One region of the Streptomyces sp. GLSS-08 genome, then DNA from elsewhere that is predicted to be linked to it. Evidence: riboswitches for the same ligand, from Rfam matches in the RefSeq annotation. Region 1 holds a riboswitch; each other region holds the start of a gene.

Region 1 (3,531 bases):
GGCCGCGGGGCACGGGCTCGACGTAGGGGTGGCAGGTCACCGAACTGGGCGCCGAGCGGCGCGGTCGCGGGTGCGAACGCGGCTGGGGCGAGCAGGGCGGTGAGCCGTCGGCCGCGCGGCCGGACGTCAGTCGCGCAACCCGTAGAAGTCGTCGCAGAGTTCGAAGACCGGCTCGCCGCGGACCGGGTCCTCGGCGACCGTGAGGCGGACGCGGCCGCCCGGGTGGATCGCGATGAACGGGCCCTTCACACGGCCGCGGACGGTGAAGCCCTCCGCCATCTCGATGAGGGACACGTTGCGCGCGCCGGGGGTGTTGCGGCGGACCACGGTCGTGCGGCGCACGATGCCCGCGCCCCGGCTGTGTTCGGTGTGCAGGTCGCTCGACGCGCAGACCGGACAGAGCAGCCGGTGGAACATGGTGGTCCCGCACCAGCGGCACCGCTGGAAGGCGAGACGTTCCTCGCTCCGCGTGGCCCACATGGGGGCGCCGCTCTCCGTGGGGGCGGTGGCGTTGTCCTGGGGCGCATCGCCGTCCAGCACGTCCGCCGCGATCCCGATTCCCGGGTGGAACACGATGTCATCTCCCTGCGCTCGGCCGGAATCTGATGTGCTCGGATCGCCGTGCACGAGCGACAGGCTATGGCACTCAGTGCCAGTCGTAAAGGCACTCCGTACCCTCAATCCGTCCAGGCCGACTCGATCTCCTGGACCACCCGCCACATCGGGACCCCGCGCCGGGCCACGACGACCACCACGTCCCCGCCCTCCCGGCGGGTGCCCGGTTCGTCCGCGCCGAAGGTGCGCCGCACATGGCGCAGCGCCCGGTCCACCCGGGCGTCGGCGTCTCCCTCGCCGTCCGCCCGCAGCCAGGACCGCAGCGCGTTGTTGTGGGCCGCGACCACGGCGGCGGCGATCACGTCGGCCTGAAGGGTTCCGTCGCGCCGGCCCGCGAAACGGGTGCGCAGGTGGTCGGCGAGGGCACGTTCGTAGCGCCAGACCACGGAGAGCTCGTACGCGCGCAGTCCGGGCACCCGCCTGGTCAGCCGGTAGCGCTGCACGGAGAACGTCGGGTTCTCGGCGTACATCCGCAGTACCAGCCGGGCCGCGTCGCAGACCCGCTCGACCGGGTCCGCCGGACCGGAGCCGGAGTCCAGGAACTCGGTCATCTCGGCGAGGCAGCGCTCGTGGTCCGGGAAGACCACGTCCTCCTTCGACGGGAAGTACCGGAAGAACGACCGTCGTCCCACCCCGGCCAGCGTCACGATGTCGTCGACCGTGGTCTGCTCGTAGCCGTGTTCGAGGAACAGCCGGAACGCCGCCTCGACCAGCGCGTCGCGCATCGGGGGTTTCGGGGCGCCCGTCCCGGCCGACGGGCTCCGGCGGGGAGTCTCACTCATGCGGGGAAACTAGCATCGGAGATCACGTATGACACTCAGTGCCCGCAGGAGGGGACTGAGTGTCATATCGACGGGTGTTCCCGGAGGGCGTCGCCCTCGTCCCCGGCGTCAGCCCCCGTCCGCCGGGCGCACCGCCCACCGCTGCTCGACCCTGGCCAGCCGCCAGTAGGCGAGCGCGGCGGCCCACACGACCACGAACAGACCGACGATGATGAAACCCACGTTGTCGAGGTCGAGACCGGCGATCCAGCCCGTGACCGCGTCCCGCAGGTCGAGCCGGTCGTGCAGGACGCCGACCAGTTCGATCGTGCCGATCAGGAACGCCACCGCGATCGACAGACCGGTGATGGTGAGGTTGTAGAACACCTTGCGCACGGGATTCGAGAAGGCCCACTGGTAGGCGAAGTTCATGAACGTGCCGTCGAGCGTGTCGAACAGGCTCATGCCCGCCGCGAACAGCAGCGGCAGGCACAGGATCGCGTACCAGGGCAGCCCCGCCGCGGCGCCGCTGCCCGCCATCACCATCAGCGTGACCTCCGTCGCGGTGTCGAAGCCGAGGCCGAAGAGGAAACCCAGCGGGAACATCTGCCCCGGGCGGCTGATGGACTTGGTGAAGCGGTCGAGGATCCGGTTCATGAACCCCCTGGAGTCCAGGTGTCCTTCGAGTTCCTTCTCGTCGTACGTCCCCGCCCGCATCGCGCGAAAGACCCGCAGGATGCCCATCAGGGCCACGAGGTTGAGCGCGGCGATGAGGTAGAGGAACACGCCCGAGACGGTCGTACCCATGACGCCGAGCACCTGGTGCGTGCTCGACCCCTCGTTCATGATCCGCCCGGCCAGCTGGGTGCCGCCCGCGATGAGCGCCGCGAGGAGGACCACGACGCTGGAGTGGCCGAGCGCGAACCAGAACCCCACCGACACCGGCCGCTTGCCGTCGGCCATCAGCTTGCGCGTCGTGTTGTCGATGGCCGCTATGTGGTCGGCGTCGAAGGCGTGCCGCATGCCGAGCGTGTACGCGGTCACGCCGAGGCCGATGCCGAACGCCTTCGAACCGACCTCGTAGTGCGCCGGCACGACCAGCAGGAAGAGCACCCCGAACGCGACGACGTGCAGGGCGGCGATCACCGCCAGCAGGCCGGCGGTACGGACGGTGTCCTCGCGTCGCCATCGGAAGGCGGCGGGCCCGGTGGGCAGGGTCATGCGGTCACGCTCCAGCACCTCGTGGATCACTTCGTGAGATGCCGTGGCCGGTCTCCTGGCTCGCGGGTACCTCCCGCACGAGCCGAAGCCGGGCGTGGCGGAGGGTCGACGCGCCCGCCCCTGCCTTCCCGGCCGTCCGGCCAGTGGCGCCGCCCTGGAGCGGCACGGGACGGGAACTCCCCGATCACAGTGGCGAGGGCCGCTCCGGACTGGGCCCCTGAAAGGCTGTCACCGGTCTTCCCGAACACCACGGCCCGCCAACCCTAGGTGCCGCCCGTCGACCGCTGCAAGCCTGCACAGTTGCGCAGGTATCGAAGATCACAGTGCCGCCTGGAAGAATGCCGTCATGCATCTCGTCCCCGCCGACCGTGCCGACCGGCGCACCATCGACGGCCACCGGGTCTGCGACGCCGCCGCCGCCATCGGCGAGCCCGCGGCCGTACGCGCCTGGGCCGACCGCTTCTCGCTGCTCGCCGACCCCGGCAGGCTGGCGCTCCTGCTGGCGCTGCACCGGGCCGGGCCCCTGGCGGTGTCCGACCTGGCGATCGCGACCGGCATGAACGACCCCGCCGTGTCGCAGGCGTTGCGCCTGCTGCGGACGGCCGAGGTCGTCGTCGGCGAGCGGGAGGGACGCGTCGTGCGCTACCGCTTGATCGACGGTCCGGTCGTTGCGCTGCTGGCGCACTGCGGCACGGACATCGCCTGATTTTGGACGTGCTTCCGCGAGCCGTACCGCAAGGAGAGCTGTCGCGGACCGTGTCGCTGTTCGGCCGAACGGGTGACCATGGGTAAGAATTGCCTGGTGCAGACAACCATGGCGAGCCAGGGCGGGGATGGCCAGTGAACAGCCACGACGTCACCGATGAACAGTGGGAAGGGCTCGCCCAGGTCGTTCCGTTGCGCGGCCGGGACGCGTGGCCCTCGGCCGTCGGCC
Region 2 (3,531 bases), on a different contig from region 1:
TGCGCGCCTTCTCGATGCGCAAGCTCGGTGCGGGACTAGGCGTGGACCCGATGACCGCGTACCGCTACTTCGAGGACCAGGACGCGCTCTTCGACGGCGTCGCCGAACTCCTCCTGGAGGAGGTGGACTTCGACTCGCTGCCCTGGGGCGGCTCCTGGCGGGCGGTGGCCGAGCAGTACTGTCGGCGGCTGCGGCGCACGCTGCTCGCCCATCCGCACGCCGTCGCCGTGTTCGCGACGCATCCGGTGCGCTCGCCCGCCGCGACGGACGCCTGCGCGCGGCTCGTCGACCATGTCGGCGCCGCGGGCTTCGGCCCCGCCCGGGCGGGCCGCATCGCCCGCTGCCTGCGGGAGTTCACCGTGGGACACGCGCTGAGCCTGGCGGTGCTGCGCCCCGGCGCGGAGGACTGCGCCGGCGACCCCGCCGAGCAGTTCGACACCGGGCTCACCGCGATGCTGGACGGCTTCGAACGACTCGCCCGGCCCTCGCGCGCTCGAGCCCCGGGAACGGCGGACGGCTCCGGCCGCCCGGGCTGATGCCCGGGCACGAGCGGGCGGGCCCCGGCCGGGGCCCGCCCGTGATCTGCGAACGCTCAGGGAGCGACCGGTGCCGCGGTCACCGGCTTCTCCTCCCTGCCCTGAGCAGGGGCGGTCCCGGGCACCGTCAGCCGCTGGGCCAGTGCGCCGAAGACGAGCCCGAAGGAGGTCCACAGCGTCAGCTGGATCGCCAGTGCCGCGAGCCGGAACTGCCACAGCAGGGTGCCCGAGAAGTCCCTCGGCACCTCGTCGACCGCCGGGAGGAACGCGTACGCAAGAGCGACGGCGACGACGAAGAACGCCCCGGCGGCCAGCGTCGCGTTCCAGTTGCCCAGCCGCGGTGCGAGGCGCTTGCCCAGGATCACGGTCGCGACGGCAAGCAGCACGCTGAGCAGGACCATGAGGAAGTACAGCGTCGTCCGCTTGCCGATGGTGTCGGCGTCGCCGACGGACGGCGGGTTGGCCGGGTACTTGAGGAACGGCACGACGTAGACCGCGACCAGGCCCGCCGTCGACAGCAGCAGCGCACTCGCCCGGGGCCCGAAGCGGCCGATCCGTCCGAGGGCGAAGCAGTACGCGAGAGCGGCGATGCCGCCGAAGGCGATGCCGTAGACGAGGACGCCGGTGGCCAGGCCACCGGTGGACTGCATGGTGCGGGTCACCGTCTCCACGCCGTGTTCGTGGTGGTGCGCGTGCGATTCCTCGTACGCGATCGCCGCGTCCACGCGGGACTCACCGAGGAAGTACGCGACGGCGAGGGCGAGCAGGCCGGCGGCGAGACCCGCCAGCATGCCGCGCACCAGGAGGTTTCTGACTGTTGCTGAGTTCATCGGCTCGTACGCTTCCTCGTCGCCGTCAGTGGCAGGGGAAGCCGAGCAGATGGCGGGCGTCGTGCACCCACTCGTGCACGTTCTCGCCCGAGACGAGCGCGGTGGCGCCCTGTTCGGCGCCGACGAAGTAGAGCAGGACCAGCATCAGGATGCCGAAGAAGACCGCCCAGGGAGCGATCGCGCCGATCGGCAGCTTGGCGGGAACGGCGGTGGGAGTGGCGGTCGGCTGAGCGACGGACTGCGCCATGTGGCAGGACCTCCTGGGGAACTCGCGTCCCATCGTGGTGGTGCACAGGACGACGGCTGCGGGTCTGACTTGCCCTGCCTTCACCACCCCTGGCGGGAGCGGCTGTTGCGGGGCTTACAGTGGCGCGACCGTGCCGGATTCTCACCGGGCTTCCGCCGTACCGTCGTCAATATCGTCGAGACCGTACCGCGAAGCGGAGGCCCGGCCAAGGGCGCACGGGAGGCACAGCGTGCGCCCCGGGGTTCAGGACCACGGCCAACTCCCGCTCTGCACACGGCGTTCGGCTGCGGGCGCGGCGGCATTTCGATCACGAGAGCGGATCCATGACGACCCGAGTGACCTTGATCTCAGCAGCGTCGAGCGCGGCGCTCCGCGAGGCCCGCTTCGACGACGGCTGTCCCGCGGACACCGGCGGACTGCGGCTCGCCCGGACTGCCGCGGACATGTTCACGGCCGCGGGTGAGCGGTGGGTCTCCCCCAGCGTGCGCTGCCGGGACACCGCCGGCGCGCTCGGTCTTGACGCGGTCGAGGTGGCGGAGCTCGCCGGTCTCGACGTGGGCCGCTGGCGCGGCGCGACGCTGGACGAGGTGGGCGCGAAGGAACCGGACGCGGTCGCGCGCTGGCTGGCGGACCCGGGGTCCGCTCCGCACGGCGGGGAGTCGGTGCGGGACTTCTGCGACCGGGTCGCCCGTCGGCTGGACAGGGCCGCGGAGCACGCGGGGCGCGTCGTCGCCGTCGTGGAGCCGGAGGTCGTACGGGCCGCGCTGGTACGGGCTCTCGGGGCGCCGGAGTCCGCGTTCTGGCGGATCGACGTACCGCCGCTGACCGCCACGGAGCTCAGCGGGCGCTCGAACCGCTGGAACGTGCGCGCCGGACGCCCGCTGCCGGACCGGGACGCGGACCGGTGTGGCGCGGACCGGGAAGCGCACCGGTAGACGCGGACCGAAGACCAGCGCCCGCGTGACGCGGACCGGCACCCGCGCCCGCCTGACGCGGACCGGGACCCGCACCGATGTGGTGCCCGGCGGCAGGCCGCCGGTACCGTCGGCGCCCGGGCACCCCGGGCCGCCCGGGGTGCCCCCGGTGCCGGCGGCGTGCCGACGGGGTGGCGGCCCGCCTCAGCGGAGCGTGGCCATGAAGTCCATGCAGGCCTGGGCGCACTCACGGCAGGCCTTCGCACTGCCCTGCGCACCGGGGTGGTCGTCGAAGACGTCGGCGCACTCCAGGCAGACGTCCCGGCACCACTCCAGCTGGACGCGCATGCCCGCCTCGTCCAGGCCCGACTGCTCGGACAGCATGCGGCACGTCGCGTCGCACACCTCCGCGCACATGACGCCCTTGCGGCGTACCAGTTCCTGCTCCTTCGGCCCGTCCGGGTCCACGAGGCTCGCACGCAGAGCACATGTCCGAGCACACTCCGCACACGACTGCGCGCACGCGAAGCGGTCCTCCAGGAACCGGAAGAGCTCCTGCTCAGATGTCGTCGAGGTCACCCGCCCCGAGTAGCCGCGGTCGCCCTTGTCAAACGCTGCACTCGTGGACTCCGGCCGGCGTAACCCGCCCGATTCACGCGAGGGGCGAGGGGTACTCGCGGACATAAACCCCACAAGGGACGGATGCACCCATGAACCTACTGGTGAACGACATGGCGGCGAGCGCGAACCGCGGTCTCGTGGCCGGCTTCGCGCCGCTGGTGATCGGTCTGGCCGTCGTGGCGCTGCTGGGCGGTGCCATGTGGATGGGCAGCCGGGTCCGCCGCGAGGAGCCGCCGCGCCCGCGGGTCGACGAACAGCCGAAGCCGCCCGCGAACGGTCCGGTGTTCGAGGTCCGCGAGAACCGCGAGCCCGACGAGGTGCCCCGGAGCAGTCAGCGTCTGACCCCGTACCAACTGGCGGCGCACGGCAACATCGCCTCGAAA
Region 3 (3,531 bases), on a different contig from region 1:
CGCCCGACTCGATGAGCCGCCACAGCGCGTCCGTGTCCGCGTGTTCCTCGATCAGATCGCCGAGCAGGTCGAGCTGCTCCTCGCGCAGCGTGGCGAACGACGTGCCGGCGGCCGGCACGAAGCGGCGGCCCGCGGCGGCCGCCACCTCCCGCAGGAAGGCGCGCCGGAACCCGTCCGACTCCAGCGAGCCGTGCCAGTGCGTGCCCCAGACGGCGCCGACCCGGCAGCCGTCCAGGAAGGGTTCGCCGCCGGTGACCTCGGCGACCCCGTGGTGGATCTCGTAGCCCTCGACGTGCTCGCCGAGCGCCTCGCCCACGGGCCGCGTGAGGGTCTTCTCCCGCGCGAACCGCACGCGCACGGGCAGCAGTCCGAGCCCGTCGACGTGTCCCGCCCGCGACTCGACGTCGTCCTCGATGTGCTCGCCGAGGGCCTGGAAGCCGCCGCAGATCCCGAGCACCGGACGCCCCTCGGCGGCCCGCCGGGCGATCGCGTCCGCGAGGCCGCGCTCCCGCAGCCACTGAAGGGCCCGCACCGTCCCCCGGGTGCCCGGTACGACGGCGAGGTCGGCGTCGGCCAGTTCCTCCGCCCGGTCCACGAACCGCACCACGACGCCCGGTTCCGCGGCGAGGGCGTCGACGTCCGTGAAGTTGGACATCAGCGGGACCGCGCAGACCGCCACCCGCAGCACGTCCTCACCGACGGGCGGCGCCACGACGGACTCCCGGACGGTCCCGCGCAGCGAGACCCTCAGTCCGTCCTCCTCGTCGATGCCGAGGCCGTGCCGGAAGGGCAGGACGCCGTACGAGGGGCGGCCGGTGAGACCGTGCAGCATGTCGAGCCCCGGCTCCAGCAGGGACACGTCGCCGCGGAACTTGTTGACCAGGAACCCGGCGACGAGCGCCTGGTCCTCGCGGCTCAGCAGCGCGACCGTGCCGAAGAACGAGGCGAAGACGCCCCCGCGGTCGATGTCCCCGACCACGAGGACGGGCAGCCGCGCGTTGCGGGCGATGCCCATGTTCACGATGTCGGTACGGCGCAGGTTGATCTCGGCAGGACTGCCTGCCCCCTCACAGATCACCGCGTCATACGTGCCCCGCAATTGGGCCAGGCAGTCCAGCACGGTCCCGAGCAGTGCCTCCTGGCGGCCCCCGTGGTAGCCGCGCGCACTCATCTCGCCCACCGGCTTCCCCATGAGCACGACCTGGCTGCTGCGGTCGCTCCCCGGCTTGAGCAGCACCGGGTTCATCAGCGCGGTCGGCTCCACGCGGGCGGCCTGCGCCTGCATGGCCTGCGCCCGCCCGATCTCCGCCCCCTCGCGCGTGACGAACGAGTTGAGGGACATGTTCTGCGCCTTGAAGGGCGCCACCTTCACGCCCTGGCGCACCAGCCACCGGCAGATCCCGGCGGTCACGACGCTCTTGCCGGCGTCGGAGGTGGTGCCGGCGATCAGCAGTCCGCCGCTCATCGGGTACGCCCCTTCGTGAGTCCCTGCGCGAGCAGCCGCCCGGCGACGCACACGCCCAGCGCGAGCCCGCTCACCCGCCGGGACAGCCGTACGGCCCGCTCGATGTCGCGGACGGACACGGCCCGCCCGTCGCCGTTCAGCACGGGCCGGTGCTCGACCCGCCCTCCGTACGAGAGGGTCCCGCCCAGCCGTACGCCCAGCGCCCCCGCGAAGGAGGCCTCCACGGGACCGGCGTTGGGGCTCGGGTGCCTGGCGGCGTCGGCACGCCAGGCGCGCACGGCACCGCGCGGATCGCCGCCCGCGACGGCCGCGAGTACGGCGGTCAGCCGGGCCCCCGGCCAGCCGGCGACGTCGTCGAGCCGTGCGGAGGCCCACCCGTAGCGGCGGTACCTGGCGGACCTGTGCCCGACCATCGCGTCCAGCGTGTTCACGGCCCGGAAGGCGACGAGCCCGGGCACACCGCCGACGGCGCCCCAGACCAGGGCGCCCACGACGGCGTCGGAGGTGTTCTCGGCGACGGACTCGACCACGGCCCGGGCGATCCCGTCGGTGTCCAGCGCCTGCGGATCCCGCCCGCACAGGTGGGGCAGCCGCTCGCGGGCGGCGTCGACGTCGCCGGCGGCCAGCGCACCGCCGACGGTCCTGGCCTCCCGGCCGAGGGAGGTGCCCCCGACGACGGCCCAGGTGGCGGCGGCGGTCAGCGCGACGGAGGCGGCGGGGGAAGTGTGCACGCGGTGGCTCGCGAGGGCCGCGAGAGCGGCGGCGCCACCGGCGCACACCGCGGTGTGCAGCGCGCCCCATCCGCGGTGGTCGCGCCACAGCACCCGTTCCACGGCGCCCGCGGCCCGCCCGAACGCGGCGACCGGGTGCCCGCGGCGGGGGTCGCCGAGGAGCAGGTCGCCGAGGAGGCCGGCGGTGGCGCCGTACGCGAAGACGCGATCGGCACGCACGGGCTCAGCCCGCTGTGGGGTGCGGCAGCACCCTCGTACTCGTCAGGACCCGCAACGGGCAGCCGCGCATGGCGATATGTCCTCACTCAGGGTGTCCGCGCCCTGGTTCGAAGAGACCGGCGGTGAGAGTTCCTGGCTCCCGGGGGCGTTCTTCCCCGGTGACAGTGGCGGGACCGCGCCGGATTCGCACCGGCTTCCTCTCCTGCCGCCGTAGTTGGCTCCGGCAGTCCACCACGGGGTCAGAACAGCCGTCAACTTGCTGTTGACCTGCGAAGGGAGAGTGTGCGAAGCCCCACACGCAGGTGGGGTGCGGGACGGTGTTCCGTCCCGCACCCCACGTGAAGTGATGCCGCGTTGTTCGGTTTTTGTCGGGTTTCAGCCCGGTCGTCAGGCGACGATCAGGTAGATGCCGTACGCCACCGCCGCCGCGCACGCGGCGAAGCAGGCGTACGCGCCGGTCACCGCGAGGGCGGCGGAACCGCCCTGCGTGGCCCCGGACTCGCGCTTGGAGAGGCCGACGATGCCGAGGGTGAAGAGGCCGACGAGGGCCACGGTGACCACGAGGCTGGCTCCGAAGACGGAGCCGAGGGCTGCCCAGTCGATGTTCATGCTGTTCGTTCCTTAGACCGTGGCCGGGCGGGTGGGCTCGGTGGGGGTGCCGGCGTCCGGGGCCGGGATGGTGGCCGTCAGACCGATGTCGGCCGTGGCGACCGGGCCGGCCGGCGGCGGGGTGACCGCGGCGATCGCGGCGGTCACGACGCCCGCGGGCTCGGCCTGGCCGTCGTTGACGTTGGCCATGGTGACCGGCTGGCGGCGCGAGAGCGTCCAGATGACACCGGCGCCGGCCACGAGCAGCACGCCCGTGGTGACGATGCCCCAGGTGCCCTGCTGGGTGAGGAACTCGGCACCGGCGCCGACGAGTCCGGCGGCCGGCAGGGTCAGGCCCCACGCGATGAACATGCGGCTCGCGGTCGACCAGCGGACGACCCCGCCCCTGCGGCCGAGGCCCGAGCCCATGACGGCGCCGGAGCAGGACTGCGTGGTGGAGAGCGAGAAGCCCAGGTGCGAGGAGGCGAGGATGACCGTGGCGGCGCTGGTCTGGGCGGCGAAGCCCTG

Evidence for each region. Region 1 has a riboswitch for cobalamin ahead of nicT (Nickel transporter NicT). Riboswitches for the same ligand answer to the same signal wherever they lie in the genome.
Region 2: linked by a shared signal. The riboswitch ahead of AC0ZLC_RS07255 (CbtB domain-containing protein) and the one ahead of nicT (Nickel transporter NicT) in region 1 are both predicted to bind cobalamin.
Region 3: linked by a shared signal. The riboswitch ahead of AC0ZLC_RS27130 (cobalamin biosynthesis protein) and the one ahead of nicT (Nickel transporter NicT) in region 1 are both predicted to bind cobalamin.

The regions. Positions count from the first base shown of each region.
Region 1 is NZ_JBWJAQ010000001.1:477,933-481,463, reverse strand. Features, by position in the region: gene AC0ZLC_RS01885 (Zn-ribbon domain-containing OB-fold protein) at 127-480, opposite strand; gene AC0ZLC_RS01880 (TetR family transcriptional regulator) at 678-1,340, opposite strand; gene nicT (Nickel transporter NicT) at 1,506-2,597, opposite strand; cobalamin riboswitch at 2,626-2,864, opposite strand; gene AC0ZLC_RS01870 (ArsR/SmtB family transcription factor) at 2,944-3,303, shown strand; gene AC0ZLC_RS01865 (cell division protein SepF) at 3,438-3,531, shown strand, end outside.
Region 2 is NZ_JBWJAQ010000003.1:385,753-389,283, reverse strand. Features, by position in the region: gene AC0ZLC_RS07265 (TetR/AcrR family transcriptional regulator) at 1-536, shown strand, start outside; gene AC0ZLC_RS07260 (CbtA family protein) at 593-1,366, opposite strand; gene AC0ZLC_RS07255 (CbtB domain-containing protein) at 1,392-1,613, opposite strand; cobalamin riboswitch at 1,651-1,811, opposite strand; gene AC0ZLC_RS07250 (histidine phosphatase family protein) at 1,937-2,548, shown strand; gene AC0ZLC_RS07245 (four-helix bundle copper-binding protein) at 2,732-3,106, opposite strand; gene AC0ZLC_RS07240 (DUF6479 family protein) at 3,238-3,531, shown strand, end outside.
Region 3 is NZ_JBWJAQ010000018.1:66,970-70,500, forward strand. Features, by position in the region: gene AC0ZLC_RS27125 (cobyric acid synthase) at 1-1,465, opposite strand, end outside; gene AC0ZLC_RS27130 (cobalamin biosynthesis protein) at 1,462-2,415, opposite strand; cobalamin riboswitch at 2,523-2,663, opposite strand; gene AC0ZLC_RS27135 (hypothetical protein) at 2,803-3,024, opposite strand; gene AC0ZLC_RS27140 (inorganic phosphate transporter) at 3,037-3,531, opposite strand, start outside.